2 regions of the Micromonospora sp. RTP1Z1 genome follow, and region 1 is predicted to be linked to the other one. Evidence: riboswitches for the same ligand, from Rfam matches in the RefSeq annotation. Region 1 holds a riboswitch; the other holds the start of a gene.
The links. A riboswitch is a leader RNA that binds a small molecule or an ion and turns the genes downstream of it on or off. The one in region 1 is predicted to bind thiamine pyrophosphate.
Positions count from the first base shown of each region.

Region 2: it holds a riboswitch for thiamine pyrophosphate, as region 1 does, so the genes downstream of both, SLP03_RS24425 (ECF transporter S component) here and thiE (thiamine phosphate synthase) in region 1, are expected to answer to the same signal.

Region 1 is NZ_JAPFQV010000010.1:3,466-11,113, forward strand. It holds gene SLP03_RS07550 (thiazole synthase) at 1-322, opposite strand, end outside; gene thiS (sulfur carrier protein ThiS) at 319-519, opposite strand; gene thiO (glycine oxidase ThiO) at 510-1,604, opposite strand; gene thiE (thiamine phosphate synthase) at 1,598-2,224, opposite strand; TPP riboswitch at 2,219-2,327, opposite strand; gene SLP03_RS07570 (aldo/keto reductase) at 2,571-3,533, opposite strand; gene SLP03_RS07575 (ATP-binding cassette domain-containing protein) at 3,597-5,276, opposite strand; gene SLP03_RS07580 (class I SAM-dependent methyltransferase) at 5,318-5,923, opposite strand; gene SLP03_RS07585 (hypothetical protein) at 6,051-7,151, shown strand; gene truA (tRNA pseudouridine(38-40) synthase TruA) at 7,200-7,648, opposite strand, start outside.
Region 2 is NZ_JAPFQV010000058.1:9,462-17,109, forward strand. It holds gene SLP03_RS24400 (acyl-CoA dehydrogenase family protein) at 1-870, opposite strand, end outside; gene SLP03_RS24405 (DUF6328 family protein) at 1,089-1,592, opposite strand; gene SLP03_RS24410 (SIS domain-containing protein) at 1,730-2,479, opposite strand; gene SLP03_RS24415 (AAC(3) family N-acetyltransferase) at 2,476-3,288, opposite strand; gene SLP03_RS24420 (alpha/beta hydrolase) at 3,285-4,109, opposite strand; TPP riboswitch at 4,196-4,301, shown strand; gene SLP03_RS24425 (ECF transporter S component) at 4,375-4,965, shown strand; gene SLP03_RS24430 (ABC transporter ATP-binding protein) at 5,081-6,496, shown strand; gene SLP03_RS24435 (energy-coupling factor transporter transmembrane component T) at 6,546-7,346, shown strand; gene SLP03_RS24440 (hypothetical protein) at 7,521-7,648, opposite strand, start outside.

The DNA of each region.
Region 1 (7,648 bases):
GCTCGTCGCCGATCACCTCCAGCTTCACCCAGTCCGTGTCGAACGCCTCCCGGGCCAGGTGGGCCACCTTCACCGCCTCGCCGGCCGTGTGGCAGCCGGCGGTGTTCGGCAGCAGCTTCACCGCGCACCGGGCGAGCAGGTCGAGCAGCCCGCCAGCCGTACCGGGGGCGGTGTCGACCCGGCGCAGCGCCACGGTGACCAGCTCGGTGCCGGAGGCACGGACCGCCTGCTCCAGCACGTGCAGGTTGGCCGCGCCGCCGGTGCCGAGGATGAGCCGCGAGCCGAACGTCTCGCCGCCGATCGTGAAGGTCACCACGCTCACCCGCCCTGGGCGGCGCTGAGCACCTCGACCCGGTCACCGTCCCGCAGCACCGTCGCCGGCCAGCCGCCGCGCGGCACCACTTCGCCGTTCACCGCGACCGCGAGCCCGCGCCGCTGGTCGGTGACCGTCCGGACCAGGTCCGCCACCGTGGCCCCACCCGGTACGCATCGGCCGACGCCGTTCACCGTCAGTTCCACGTGCGCTCCTCCTCAGGTACGAAGCGGTCCGGGGTGAAGGGTGCGAGCAGCGGGTCCGCCGCGCCGGTGACGATCAGCTCGGTGACCAGGTCGGCGGTGACCGGGGTGAGCACGATGCCGTGCCGGTGGTGCCCGGTGGCGGCGAGCACGCCGGGCCGGCCGGGTAGCGGCCCGATGATCGGCGCGTTGTCCGGGGTGCCGGGGCGCAGCCCGGCGGACGCCTCGACCAGGTCGTACTCGGCCAGCTCGGGGACCAGGTCGACGGCGGCGCGGAGCAGCCGCAGCACCGCGCCGGCGGTGACCTCGACGTCGGTGCGCTCCTCGACGGTCGCCCCGACCACCACCTCGCCGCTGTCCCGGGGCACCAGGTAGACCGACTCGCCGTCGGCGTACCCCCGGATCACGTGCCGGAAGCCCGGTGTGCCGCGACCCGGCGCGCGGAGCCGGAGCACCTGCCCCTTCACCGGCCGGACCGGCAGCCCGGTGAGCGCGGCGGCGCCGCAGCCGGCGGCGACCACGGCGACCGGCGCGTCCAGGTCGGCGAGCCGGTGGACCGCGCCGGGCACCAGCGCCGCACCGGCCCGCACGGCCGCGGTGCGCAGCGCGGCGACCAGCCGCCGCGGGTCGACCTGGTGGTCGCCGGGGGCGACCGCGCCGCCGCGCACCCGCGGCGCCAGCGCCGGCTCGCGCTCCCGCAGCTCCGACGGGCGCAGCGGCGTGATCGGCAGCCCCCACCCCTGCTGGTACGACCACAGCCGGCGCGCCTCGGCCAGGTCGTCGCCGGTGAGCCCGACGACGAGGGTGCCTTCGGTGCGGTACCCGAAGCCGGTGCCGGCGGCCTCGGCCAGCTCGGCGGCGAAGCCCGGCCAGCGGGCGGCGGACTCGGCGAGCAGCCCGGTCAGCTCGTGCTCCCCGAAGTACGCCTCGGCGACCGGCGCGAGCATCCCGGCCGCGACGTGCGACGCCCCGGAGCCCGGGGCCGGATCGTGCACGACCACCCGCAGCCCGCGCGTCGCGCAGCGCCAGGCGACGGCCAGCCCGACCGGTCCCGCGCCCACCACGGCGACGTCCGGTCGGGTCAGCACGTCAGCGCCCCGAGCAGGGCGGCGGTGGCTCGGGTGGGATCCGCGGCCCCGGAGAGCGCTCCGACCACCGCCACCCCGTACGCCCCGGCGGCCCGCAGCGCCGGCACGCGCGCGGCGGTCACCCCGCCGATGGCGATCACCGGCACGTCCACCGCCTCGGCGACCGCGCGCACTCCGTCGGGGCCGATCGGGTCGGGCAGCCCGGTCTTGGTGCCGGTGGGGTGGCAGGGGCCCACGCCCAGGTAGCTGGCCCCGGCGGCGGCCGCCGCGGCGGCGCTCCCCGGCTCCCGGGCGGTCGCCCCGAGCACGGCGCCGGAGCCGAGCACCCGGCGGGCCGCCCGTACCGGCAGGTCCTCCGCGCCGACGTGGCCGCCGGCGGCGCCGACCGCGAGCGCCACGTGCAGCCGGTCGTTGACCAGGCACGTCGCCGCGTACGGCCGGCAGAGCGCGACCACCCGGCGGGCCAGCTCGTACGTCTCCCGGTCGGTGGCGTCGTCCTCGACGCGGACCTGGACGACCAGTTCGGCGCGGGCCACCGGCAGGGCGGCGCGCAGCACGGCGAGCGGGTCCCGCCCGGGCCGGGTGTCGGTGATCAGATGCAGTCGTCCCAGGGACGGCACGGCAACGCTCCTCCCTGCGCCGGCATTACCCGGATCAGGTTCGACGGTCGGGGGCTTCAGCCCCCCTCTCAGCCCGGCGCACCGGGCTCCCGTGGGTCACTTGCGGCCTACCGTACGACGGATGGGCGGATCCGCCAAGGGCCGGGGTGCGGATTTCCCACTGGCCGTCGCATGTCGACGGTGAGGGCAGCGCGTGACGGACCGCTCACGCCATGCTGTCCAGTTGACCGGCGACCGGCCGATCCCCGAAAAAGCGTGATACCTCAAAGGCATCACGATGCCCCTGAGGTATCACGCTCTCGCGGTGGTCCCGTCCGGCAGTGCGAAAGCTGGCGGACCGGGTAGGTCAGAGGATGGCGTCGAGGGCGTCCAGGTCCTCGTCGGTGGGCTGCCAGGTGCCCGCCTCGGCGTTGGCGCGTACCTGCTCGGGCGTGGTGGCGCCGGCGATCACCGAGGTCACCGCCGGGCGGGCGGCCAGCCCGCCGATGGCCACCTGGAGCAGAGTGATCCCACGCGCCGCGGCGTACGCCTCGAGCGCCTCGATGGTGTCCCAGTCCGCGGCGGCCAGGCGCTCGGCGTACCGGCCGCCGCCGGCGAGCCGGCTGCCGGCGGGCGGCGCCTCGCTGCGCTTGTACTTGCCGGTGAGCAGGCCGTTGGCCAGCGGGAAGAACGGCAGCATGCCGAGGCCGAACCGCTCGCACGCGGGGATGACCTCGGCCTCGACGGACCGCTCCAGCAGCGAGTAGTGGTTCTGTGCGGAGATGAAGCGGGCCCGGCCCTGGGACGAGGCGGTCCAGTCGGCGTCGGCGATCTGCCAGCCGGCGAAGTTGGAGTTGCCGAGGTAGCGCACCTTGCCGGCGCGGACCAGGTCGTCCAGCGCGGCGAGCGTCTCGTCGATCGGGGTGCCCGGGTCGGGCTCGTGCATCTGGTACAGGTCGATGTGGTCGGTGTCGAGCCGGCGCAGCGACGCCTCGACGGCGCGGGCGATGTAGCGGCGGGCCCCCCGGGCGCCGTGGTCGGGCCCGTTGAGGCCGTGCATGTCCATGCCGAACTTGGTGGCGACCACCACGTCGTCCCGGCGGCCCTTGAGCGCCTGGCCGAGCAGTTCCTCGGAGGCGCCCTGCGGCTCGCCGTAGATGTCGGCGGTGTCGAAGAAGTTGATCCCGGCGTCGAGGGCGGCATCGACCACCGCCCGGGTGCCGTCGAGGTCGAGCTTGCGGCCGAAGTTGTTGCAGCCGATGCCGACCACGGACACCACGAGTCCGGAGTCGCCCAGCCGGCGGAAGGTCATCTCAGTCACGAGATCCACCCTATGCCCGCCCGTCGGGGGCCACCGGGCAGTCGCCCACCACTCCACGGCACCCGGCGCCGGTCACCTCACGTCCCAGACCGGCTCCGGGGTCTCCACCACCTCGCCGTCGCCCCCGAACAGCACGAACCGGTCGAACGATCGGGTGAACCACCGGTCGTGGGTCACCGCGACGACCGTTCCCTCGAACGCGGCCAGCCCCGCCTCCAGCGCCTCGGCGGAGGCCAGATCGAGGTTGTCGGTCGGCTCGTCCAGCAGCAGCAGGGTCGCCCCGGACAACTCCAGCAGCAGCACCAGGAAGCGGGCCTGCTGCCCGCCGGAGAGGGTGCCGAAGCGCTGGTCGCCCTGCCCGGCCAGCTCGTACCGGCTCAGCACCGCCATCGCCCCGTGCCGGTCCATCCCGGCCCGGTGGTCGTCACCCCGCCAGAGGATCTCGACGAGGTTCTTCGCCATCAGCTCCGGCCGGTCGTGGGTCTGCGAGAAGTGCCCGGGGCGGACCCGCGCGCCGAGCCGGACCACCCCGTCATGGGTGACCGGCGCCAACGCGGCCGCGCCGTCGACCGGGCCGTTGGCCGGGTCCGGGTCGGTGCCACCCCGGGCCAGCAGCCGCAGGAAGTGCGACTTGCCCGTCCCGTTGGCGCCCAGCACGGCGACCCGGTCGCCGTACCAGAGCTCCAGGTCGAAGGGGTAGGTCAGGCCGTCCAGCTCGAGCTGCTCGCAGATCACCGCGCGCTTGCCGGTCCGCCCGCCGGACAGGCGCATCCGGATGTCCTGGTCCTTCGGGGGTACGGGCGGCGGCCCGGCCTCCTCGAACCTGCGCAACCGGGTCTGCGCCGACTGGTAGCGCGACGCCATGTCGGAGTTGTACGCGGCCTTCTGCTTGTACATCAGCACCAGCTCGCGCAGCTTCTGGTGCTCCTCGTCCCAGCGTTTGCGCAGCTCGTCGAGGCGGGCGTGCCGGGCCGTCCGGGCGTCGTGCCAGCTGGCGAAGCCACCCGGGTGCACCCAGGCGCTGCCGCCCTCCACCGCGACCACCCGGTCGGCGGTCTGCGCCAGCAGCTCCCGGTCGTGCGAGACGTAGAGCACCGACTTGCCGGACTCGCGCAGCCGCGCCTCCAGCCAGCGCTTGCCGGGCACGTCGAGGAAGTTGTCCGGCTCGTCGAGGAGCAGCACCTCCTCGGTGCCGCGCAGCAGCAGTTCCAGGGCGAAGCGCTTCTGTTGGCCGCCGGAGAGGGTCCGGACCGGACGTTCCCGGGCGGCGTCCCAGGGCAGGTCGAGCACGATGGTGGTGACGGTGTCGAAGAGCACCTCGACGTCGTACCCGCCGGCCTCGCCCCAGGCGGCCAGCGCGTCCGCGTACGCCAGCTGGGCCTTGCCGGCGGCGGTGCTGTACTTGCCGCGCAGCTCGGCCGCCCGCATGGCCGTCTCGGTGTCGGCGAGCCGGCGGCCGGCGTCGCGCAGCGCTGGCGGCGCCAGCGAGAGCGCCAGGTCGGCGAGCGTCGACTCGTCGCCGATCATGCCGATGAACTGCCGCATCACGCCGAGACCACCGGCGCGGGCGACGACCCCGGTCTTCACCGGCAGGTCCCCGGCGACCATTCGCAACAAGGTGGTCTTCCCGGCGCCGTTCGGGCCGACCAGGGCGACCTTGGCACCCTCACCGACCCGGAACGACACCTCGGCGAAGAGTTCCCGGCCGTCGGGCAGGATGTGCCCGACCCCCGCCACATCCACGTATCCCACGCGGGCATCCTGCCCGAGCGGCCGGGGCGGGCGACACTCGATTACCGGGTGACCCGCAACACCCGGTAGCCCTTCTGGCTGGCGCGCCGGTCCACCTGCCAGCCCTCCTCGACGAGCCAGCGGTGCAGCGAGTCGCCGCCGAGGTGCCGGGCGACGACCAGCCAGGCGACGCCGTCCGGAGCAAGCCGGGGCAGCCAGCGGCGCAGCAGCTCGTGCAGCTCGGCCTTGCCGATCCGGATCGGCGGGTTGGACCAGAGCTCGGCGAAGGCGAGATCCGCCGGGACGTCGTCCGGGGCCGCCACCCGCACCCGGTCGGCCGCGCCGACCCGCGCGGCGTTGGCGGCGGTGAGTTCGCGGGCCCGTTCGTTGACGTCGACCGCCCAGACGGTGGCGTCCGGGGCGCAGGTGGCGAGCACGCAGGTGATCGGGCCGAACCCGCACCCCAGGTCGAGCAGCGGACCGGCGGCGTCGGTGGACGGCAGCTCCGCCTTGCGCAGCAGCACCGCGGTGCCGGGGTCGAGGCGGTCGGCGGAGAAGACGCCCCCGGCCGAGGTGAGGGTGAAGTCGCGCCCGGCGACGGAGAACTCGACCTCGCGCGGCTGGGCGGCGGTCGTGGGTTCAGCGGTGAAGTAGTGGTCGCCGGTCACGTCCGGCATTGTCGCACCGACCCGACGGGGGCCGGTCGACGGCGTGACGCACAGCAAGAAACGCCACCTCCGCCGGAATTCCCCAATATTACCCCCTAAAGGGACGATCAGTCCTACTGTGTGCCACATGGTGTATCGGTACGAGTCCGATGAGGACGCCTTCCTGGAGTACCCGGAGCACGGGTCCGACCCGTCGATGCTCGGCGCCGGTGCGCCTCCGCCCGCGGGGCCCTCCCCGTCCCGTTTCCCCGCCCCGTTACTTGCGCCACCGGCCCGGGCGACCGTCCCGGTAGCGCCGCCGGCGCCCACCAGCGCACCGCACCCCCCGGCGGCGACGTCCGACCCGCGCACGGCGGCGCCCCGGACCCAGGTGTACGACACGAGTCAGCCGCTGGGCCTGCCCCGGTCCCGTCGCGCCGACCGCAACCGCCGGGGCGGCCGGACCTGGCAGGTGCTGATCGGCGGCGCGGCCGTCCTGATGCTGCTCGCCCTCTGCGGGCTGGCCGCCGCCGCCGTGCTCCAGGACCGGGCCGCCACGCCGCAGGGCACCGCGCCGACCAACCAGCCCGTGGTGGAGCAGTCGGCCGCGCCGGACGACGGGTCCGACCTCAACTCCCGGGACACCGACCAGCTCGCGCTGACCGCCAAGGAGGTCTTCCCCGGCACGGCACTGGTGGTCACCGACGGCCAGCCGGCCTACCGGGTACTCAAGACCGATTCCAGCGGCAGCTGCGCGGTCGCGGCGGCCGGTGAGGTGGCCGACCTCCTGGTCCGGCTCGGCTGCAACCAGGTGGTCCGGGCCACCCTCCGCTCCCCGGACAACGACCACCTGCTCACCGCCGGGCTGTTCAACCTGACCGACCTGGCCAGCGCCCAGCGGGCCCGCGACCGGATCCGGCAGATACTCGACGAGCGGCAGGGCCGCTTCGGGGGCATGCCGGCCGGCGACGGCACCGAGGCCGTGGCGAACGCGGCCGCACGGGTCGGTTGGCAGGTACGCGGCCACTACATCGCGTACTGCGTGGTGACCCGGGCCGACGGGGAGCGGATCAGCGCCACCGACGCCAAGGTTCGCGAGATCCTGTACGACATGATCGAGGTGCACCTCAACCGCGGGGTGCTGGAGCGGCGGGCGAACGGCGGCGTGGCCAGCCAGCCCACCGACGCCCCGCCGAACGGCACCGCCACCCAGCAGGGCACCCGCGGCCAGCAGCTTCCCGGCAACTGACCACCGACACGGCGGCCCGCCGCCCCCGTGGCCGGCGACCGCGAACCGTCAGCCCTCGACGACCGGCACCCGGAGCCGGCGGGTCAGGTCGGCGCGGCGGGCGTACTCGGCCGGGTCGTCGGGGTAACCGACCGCGACCAGGGTCAGCCCGTGCGCCGCGGCCACGGTGACCTCGCTGGAACGTTCCCGGCGGGTGAGCAGGCTCGCCGGCCACTCGACGGGGCGGCGGCGGTCCCCGGCCACCAGCATCGCGCCGACCAGGCTGCGCACCATCGCCTGGCAGAAGGCGTCGGCCTGGACGGTGGCGACCAGGATCCCGTCCGGGTCCCGCCGCCAGTCCAGCCGGGTCACCTCGCGCAGCGTGGTGGCGTTCTCCTTCCGCCGGCAGTACGCGGCGAAGTCGTGCTCCCCGACGAGGCCGGCCGCGGCGGCGTTCAGCGCTGCCAGGTCGAGCGGCTTGGGCCAGGCCAGGGTGTCCCGCCGGCGCAGCGGCTCGG
Region 2 (7,648 bases), on a different contig from region 1:
TACGACAACGTCGTGGAAGCGGGTGAGGCTGTTCTCCAGGCCGCGCAGTCCGACGAAGGCGTTGCGGCGTTCCACGGTGATGCCCTCGCTGTCGCCCTCGACCACGAAGGCGGTGATCCCGCCGCGCCGGCCCTCGGCCGCCGGCACCCGGGCCATCACCACCAGCAGGGTGGCGACCGTGCCGTTGGTGGCCCAGAGCTTCACCCCGTTGAGCCGGTACCCCTTGCCGTCCGGGGTCGGTTCCGCGGTGGTGGCCAGCCGGGCCGGGTCGGATCCGACGTCCGGCTCGGTGAGCAGGAACGCGGAGACCTCACCGGCCGCGAGCCGCGGCAGGAACCGTTGCTTCTGCTCCGCGGTGCCGAACATCTTCAGCGGCTGCGGCACCCCGATCGACTGGTGCGCCGAGAGCAGCGCCCCGATCGCCGGGTTGATCGAACCGGCCCGCATCAGCGCCCGGCAGTAGTGCAGGTTGCTCAGCCCGAGCCCGCCGTACTTCCGGTCGATTTTCATGCCGAAGGCGCCGAGCCGGCCCAGGCCGTGGAAGACCTCGTCCGGGATGAACGCGTCCCGCTCGATGGCCGCGCCGTCCACCTCGGAGTCCAGGTACGCCCCGAACGCGCCGAGGAACTCCTCGGCCCGCGCGACGTCGTCCGGATCGGACCGCGGCCAGGGGTTGATCAGGTCGAGCCGGAACCGGCCGAGGAAGAGCTCCTTGCCGAAGCTGGGCCGGTCCCAGGCCGACTCCCGGGCCGCCTCGGCGACCTGGCGGGCCTCCTTTTCGGAGACCTGCCCCGCCTCGGCGGGCAGCGGCCCCGCGCCGCCGGCCTCATCGATCGCGACGGCGTCGGCCGCCTCGCCGGCCGGCGCCACGGGACCGGTGTCGGGGTCGTCGATCGGCGCCACCCGCCCGGTGGGGCCGCCCGCGCCCGGCGTTCCGTCCGGTCGGCTGTTCTGTGTCGTGGTCACGGCTGCCCCCTCGAACCTCGGTCCGGCTGCGTCAACGTGCTCGACAAAAACGACGCTACCCCTGGGTGTTACCCAGGGGTAGCGTTCTTGGCACGTCCGATTTGGCGGGACTCCAGCGGGGCTCAGTCGCCGGCGAGCACCTGCGGGTCGTCGTCATCGTCGTCGATCTCGCCGTCCCCCCAGCCACGCCGGGCGAAGGGCAGGACCACCCAGAAGGCCAAGAACCAGAGCGCGGTGACCCCGCTGAGCAGGAAGGCGACCGGCCGAGTGAGCACGAAGTCGGTGATCAGCAGCACCGCGCTGACCATGGAGATCAGCATGAAGGCCAGGCCGCCACTGGCCATCCGGTGGGCGAACCGCACCAGCTCCGGCTTGCGCCCCTGCCGGAACAGCGCCCGGTGGAACGCGACCGGCGAGATGATCATCGCGGTGGCCGCCGCAGCGGCCAGCAACGCGACGATGTAGACGTCCCGCTGGAACTCGGTGGTCCGGGTGAAACCATTGCTGAACGGCAGGGTGAGCAGGAACGCGAAGAGGATCTGCACCCCGGTCTGCGCCACCCGCAGTTCCTGCAGCAGGTCGGCGAAGTTGCGCTGCCAGCGCTGCTTCTCGGTCTCCTTGGACACGGGCTACCTCCGGGAAGACGGTACTGCCGGCGGGGAGCACCCCGTCGGCGGCAGAGCCTTTGCCCCGTCGGGCGTTTCGCGAAACCGCCTCGCGGTCACCGCGCCGACGCCCGCCGGCCGGGCCGCCGGCGGACCGGTCACGCCCCGCGGCGGATCCGACCGGCGTACCGGGCCTCCAGCTCGGCGTTGTGCTCGTCGCCGCCGGTGATGTTGGCCGACAGGTAGACCGGGGGCCGTACCCCCGCCGCCAGCAGCCGGGCCACCACCTCCGCCACGATCTGCTGGGCCAGCAGCGCCGCGGTGATCGAGGAGACCGCGCCGACCGCGCCGCCGCCGGGCAGCGGCAGGGTGGCATCGCCGTACGGGGCGCCGTTGTCGAGCACCACGTCGGCGAAGTCGGCGAGCTTGCGGCCCGACGGGTGGCGGGACGTCATCCGTCCCGAGTGCTCGGCCGAGGTGATCGCCACCAGCGCGTGCCCGCGCTCCTTCACCAGCGACGCGAACTCGACCATGGCCCCGTTGACGCCCGAGTTGGAGGCGAGCACGAAGACGTCCTGCGGGCGTACCGGGGCCAGCTCGTAGAGCCGGTGCGCCACCGCCGGGTCGCGTTCCAGCTTGGGACCGAGGACGTCGACCGGCTCACCGCCGTAGAGCACCAGGTCGCGCAGCGCGATCCGGTTGGTGGGCACCAGCCCGCCAGCCCGGCCGGCGATCTCCATGGCGAGCGCCTCGGAGTGGCCGGTGCCGAACGCGTGCACCACCCCCTCGGCACGCAACGCCTCGGCGATCAGGTCGGCGGCCCGACCCACCGCGTCACGCTGACCGGCGGCCACCCGACCCATCGTCTCGGTCACCACCGTCAGGTACGACTCGGCGCTCACCGTCATGCCTCCTCCGTCCGTCGGTTGCGGGCCAGCCACTCCACCGCGAAGTCGACCGCCGCCCGCTGCCTCATCAACCGGCCCGTCCCGTCCCCGACCGCGCCCACCCGCACCGCGCCGGTGGCCTCGAAGTCGGCGCCGAGCCGGGCGAAGTCGCTCTCGTCGAGGTCCACGTCCTCCCACCACACCCACTCCCGGCCGCCGTCGCCGGTGCGCACGGCGGCCCCCACCCGCGCCCTCGGCGCCGCCGGCCAGCGGTACTCCGCCAGGTGCAGCGAGGTGTTCGAGCCGTGGTCGACGCCGAGCAGCAGCACGTCGGCATCGAGGTCGTGGAGCCGGGCCAGCGGGGAACTCTCGCCCAGCATGTCGGTCAGGGCGTGCTCGGCGACGATCCGCCCGGCGGCCGGGCCGAACGCGGCGAAGGAGACGTGCGGGTGGTCGCTGCGCAGCGCGCCCGGCCAGGTACGCACCTGCTCCGCGAGCGCGCCCATGAACCGGCTCGGCGTCAGCGCCGGATCGAAGCCGGGCAGCTCCGCCCGGATCACCGGCCACCAGTCCGCCGGCACGGGCGGGTTGCACCACCCGGCCGGGTCGCTGTTCTCCGGGGTGTGGGTGGGCACGACGAGGGTGCCGTCCGGCCCAAGCACGTCGCGCAGGGCCAGCACCACGGCCTGCGGGCCGCCGCAGACGAAGCCGAACGGGCGCATCGCCGCGTGCACCAGGAGGACACCGCCGGGGCGTACGCCGAGGTCGTGGAACTGCGCGGCGAGCGACGCGCGGGTGTGCGGCCGGGCCGCCCCGGGCGTCGCGATCACGCGGCGACCCGGGCGAGGATCGCCTCGGCCAGCGGGCCGGGCGCCTCGTCGGGGATCCAGTGGGTGACGCCGGGGAGCGCGACGAAGCGGTAGTCGCCGGTCACGTGCGTCGCGCAGGCCTCGGCGGCGGTCCGGCCGATCGCGATGTCCTTGTCGCTCCAGACGAAGGTGGTCGGCACGGTCACCGGACCGACGGCCTTCATGTCGGTCCCCGACATCGCCCGGTACCAGTTCAGCGCGGCGGTCAGCGCGCCCGGCCGGCGCATCGGATCGGCGTAGCGGGCGACCCGCGCCGCGTCACCCACCCCGCCGAGCAGCCTGCGCAGCGCGGTGGCGTTGAGGGCGAGTAGCACCTTCTCGGCCTTGCCCGGCTTGCGGAACAGCGCGATGTACGCGGAGCGGGCCTTCTGCTGCGGGTCGGTGGCGAGCGCGTGCGCCATCGCGGCCGGGTGCGGCACCGAGACGGCGGTGAGGGTGCGGACCCGCTCGGGGTGCGCCGCCGCGAGGCCCCACGCCACGATCGCACCCCAGTCGTGCCCCACCACGTGCGCGGACTCCACCCCGAGCGCGTCGAGCACGCCGGCCGCGTCGGCCACCAGCTCCGGAATCCGGTACGCCTCGACCGCGTCCGGCCGCGCGCCCGGCGCGTAGCCCCGCTGGTCCAGCGCGTACGTGCGCAGCCCGGCGGCGTGCAGGGCGGGCACCACGTAGTCCCACTCGCCGCCGTGCTGCGGGAAGCCGTGCAGCAGCAGGACGGGTACGCCGTCCTCAGGACCGCCGGTGCGTACCTCGAACGTCAGACCTCGCGCGTCGACCCGCATGATCGGCAGCCTACCCAGCCGCCGGGATCGCGACCGCCCTGCTGGGCCGGGGGCCTGGGTGGTGCTAGCGTCTGCCGAGACAACTTCACATCCGACAGGGGAGCGCACAGCGCTGAGAGTGCGGGCATCGCCCGCAGACCCTCGAACCTGATCTGGGTAATGCCAGCGCAGGGAGTTCGGTCGACCTCCAGCCGCGCCGCCGTCCGGTGACACCGGGCGCGGCGTGCGTCTTCTCCTGGCTCGCTTCAGGACTGGGAGCCATGCCATGAACCACACGGACAGCAACCGCTGGCGCACCGTCGACATCGTGGTCGCCTCGGTGATCGCGGTCGCCTTCGGCGTCATCTTCTGGGCCTGGGGCCTGGTCTGGAGCGCCACGGACGCGGCGTTCGCCTTCTTCCCTCCGGCGCAGACGTTGATCTACGGGGTCTGGCTGATCCCGGCGGTACTCGGGGGCCTGGTCGTCCGCAAGCCCGGCGCCTCGCTGTACTGCGAGCTGGTGGCCGCGATCGTCTCCGCGCTGCTGGGCAGCCAGTGGGGCGGCATCGTCATCGTGCAGGGCCTGATGCAGGGCGTCGGCGCCGAGCTGGCGTTTGCCGCGTTCCGCTACCGGTCGTTCCGGCTGCCGACCGCCCTGCTGGCCGGCGCGCTGACCGGTCTGAGCGCGGCGATCTTCGACTTCGTCTACTGGAACAAGACCTACGACCTGGTCAGCTACCGCCTCCCCTACGCCCTGCTCACGATCGTCAGCGCCACGATCATCGCTGGCGCCGGCTCCTGGTTCCTCACCCGCGCCCTGGCCGGCACCGGTGTCCTGGACCGCTTCCCCGCCGGCCGCGAACGCGCCGCGATCTGATCCACCGGCAGTTCGGGTTGATCAAGAGGTTCGCGTCGGCGGAACCGTGTTTCCCGGACGCGAACCTCTTGATCACGGAAGCTGGGCGCAGAGCGGGGACGGAGGTGGGGCGCGGGTGAGCGGGGTGGAGCTGCGAGGGTTCGGGTGGCGGCATGCCGGGCGGAAGCGGTGGGCGGTGCGGGGGGTCGATCTCCGCGTCGCACGGGGGGAGCGGGTGCTGCTGCTCGGACCGTCGGGCGCCGGGAAGAGCACGCTGCTCGCGGCGCTGGCCGGGCTGCTGCCGGAGGACTCCGGTGAGCAGGAGGGCACCGTCGAGATCGACGGGCTGGACCCGCGCAAGGCCCGGGAACAGGTCGGCATCGTCTTCCAGGATCCGGATACCCAGCTGGTGATGGCCCGGTGCGGCGACGACGTCGCCTTCGGGCTGGAGAACCGGGGTGTACCGGCAGACGAGATCTGGCCCCGGGTCGACGAGGCGCTGCACCGGGTCGGCTTCCCGTACCGCCGGGACCGGCCCACCGCCGCTCTTTCCGGCGGCGAGCAGCAGCGGCTCGCCCTGGCCGGGGCGCTGGCCCTGCGGCCGACGCTGCTGCTGCTCGACGAGCCGACCGCCAACCTCGACCCGGCCGGCGCGACGCTGATCCGGGGGGCGGTCGCGGACGCTGTCGACGCCGACACCACGCTGATCCTGGTCGAGCATCGGGTCGCCGAGGCGCTGCCGCTGGTCGACCGGGTGGTCGTCCTCGAACCCGGCGGCGGGGTCCGGGTCGACGGACCGCCGGAGGCGGTGTTCGCCGCGCACGGCGACGCGCTCGCCGCCGCCGGCGTCTGGGTGCCGGGTCGGATCGTGTCGCCCCGGCACGCGACCGCGCCGGCCGGCAAGCCGCTGATCACCGCCGACCGGCTCGGCCTGCCGCCCCGGCTGGCCCCCACCGATCTTTCGGTACGCGCCGGCGAGGCGCTCGCCGTGCTCGGCCCCAACGGCGCCGGCAAGTCCACCCTGGCCCTGCTCCTCGGCGGGCTGCTCCGCCCCGGCACCGGTACGGCCACCGCCACCGCCGCGCTGGCCGGCCGCGACGCGCGCACTCCCCCGCACCGTTGGCGGGCGCCCGCGCTCGCCCGGCGGATCGGCTCGGTCTTCCAGGACCCGGAGCACCAGTTCGTCACCGGGAACGTCTTCGACGAGTTGGCGCTCGGTCCGCGCCGGACCGGCCAGCCGGAGGCGACGGTGAAGGCCACGGTGGACGCCCTGCTGGAGCGGCTCCGGCTGGCGCCGCTGGCCGGCGCCAACCCGTACACCCTCTCCGGCGGCGAGGCGCGCCGGCTGAGCGTGGCGACCGCCCTGGCCACCGCGCCCCGCCTGTTGATCTGCGACGAACCCACCTTCGGCCAGGACCGACGGACCTGGCGGGAGCTGGTCGACCTCCTCGCCGAGCTGCGCGACGCCGGACACGGCGTCGTCACGGTCACCCACGACCCGGACTTCGTCGCGGCGCTCGCTGACCGGACCGTCACCCTGGAGCGCCCGTGACCCCCATCGACCCGGCGGCCACCGCCCTGGCGAGCGCCCGGGGGCATCTGTGATCACCATCGAGCCGGTCGCCGTGTCCGGCGCGCCGCTGGCCCGGCGGAACCCGGTGGCGAAGCTGGCCGCCGCGCTGGTCTTCTCGTTCACCCTGGTCGCCACCCTGGACCCGGTGGCCCCGGCGCTGGCCATCGCCGTCGAGCTGGCGGTGCTGCCGCTCTTCGGCATCCGCTACCGGCTGCTGGCCCGCCGGGCCTGGCCGCTGCTGGCCAGCGCCGCCGGCATCCTGGTCACCCTGGTGCTCTTCGCCGCGGACCGGTCCGGCCGGGTGCTGCTCGACGCCGGCCCGGTCCTGGTCACCTCCGGGGTGCTGGTCACCGCGCTCGGCCTGGTGCTCCGGCTGCTGGCCGTGGCGCTGCCCGGGGTGATCGTCTTCGCCACCACCGACCCGACCGACCTGGCCGACGCGCTGATCCAGAACACGAAGGCGCCGGCCCGCTTCGCCATCGGCGCGCTGGCCGCGTTCCGGCTCGTACCGCTGCTCGGTCAGGAGTGGCAGATGATCAGCATGGCCCGCCGCGCCCGGGGCGTGGACGCCGGCCGGAACCCGCTGGCCAAGCTACGGCTCTTCGTCTCGACCGCGTTCGCGCTGCTCGTCGGGGCGATCCGCCGGGCCACCCGGCTGGCGGTGGCGATGGACGCCCGCGGTTTCGACGCCGGCACCCCACGGACGGTCGCCCGACGGCAATGCTTCAGCATCGCCGACGGGCTGCTGATCGTGGCGGCGGCGGTGCTGGCCGGCGCGGCGCTGACGGTCAGCGTCCTGCTGGGCACCTTCCGCCCACTGATCGGCTGAGCCGGTGGCGGCGGTGGTGGCCGGATCGCCGCCAGGCGGTCGTGGCCGGGCCGCCAGCACCGACGGGGCGGGTCGCCGACCGGCGACCATGGTCGCGGAAAGCGATATACCTGAGAGTCATAAATATGCCTCTCAGGTATATCGCTCACCAGGAGACCGCCCTCAGGCCGCGGATCAGCTGCGGCGGAAGGCGTACCGGCGGGTCTGGCCGGCGCGCTGGCTGCGGCCGACGAACCGGGCGTCGCGGCCGGGCGGCGGGCCGGCCTTCGGCGCCGGCGGGACCTCCGCCTGTGAGGACGGCG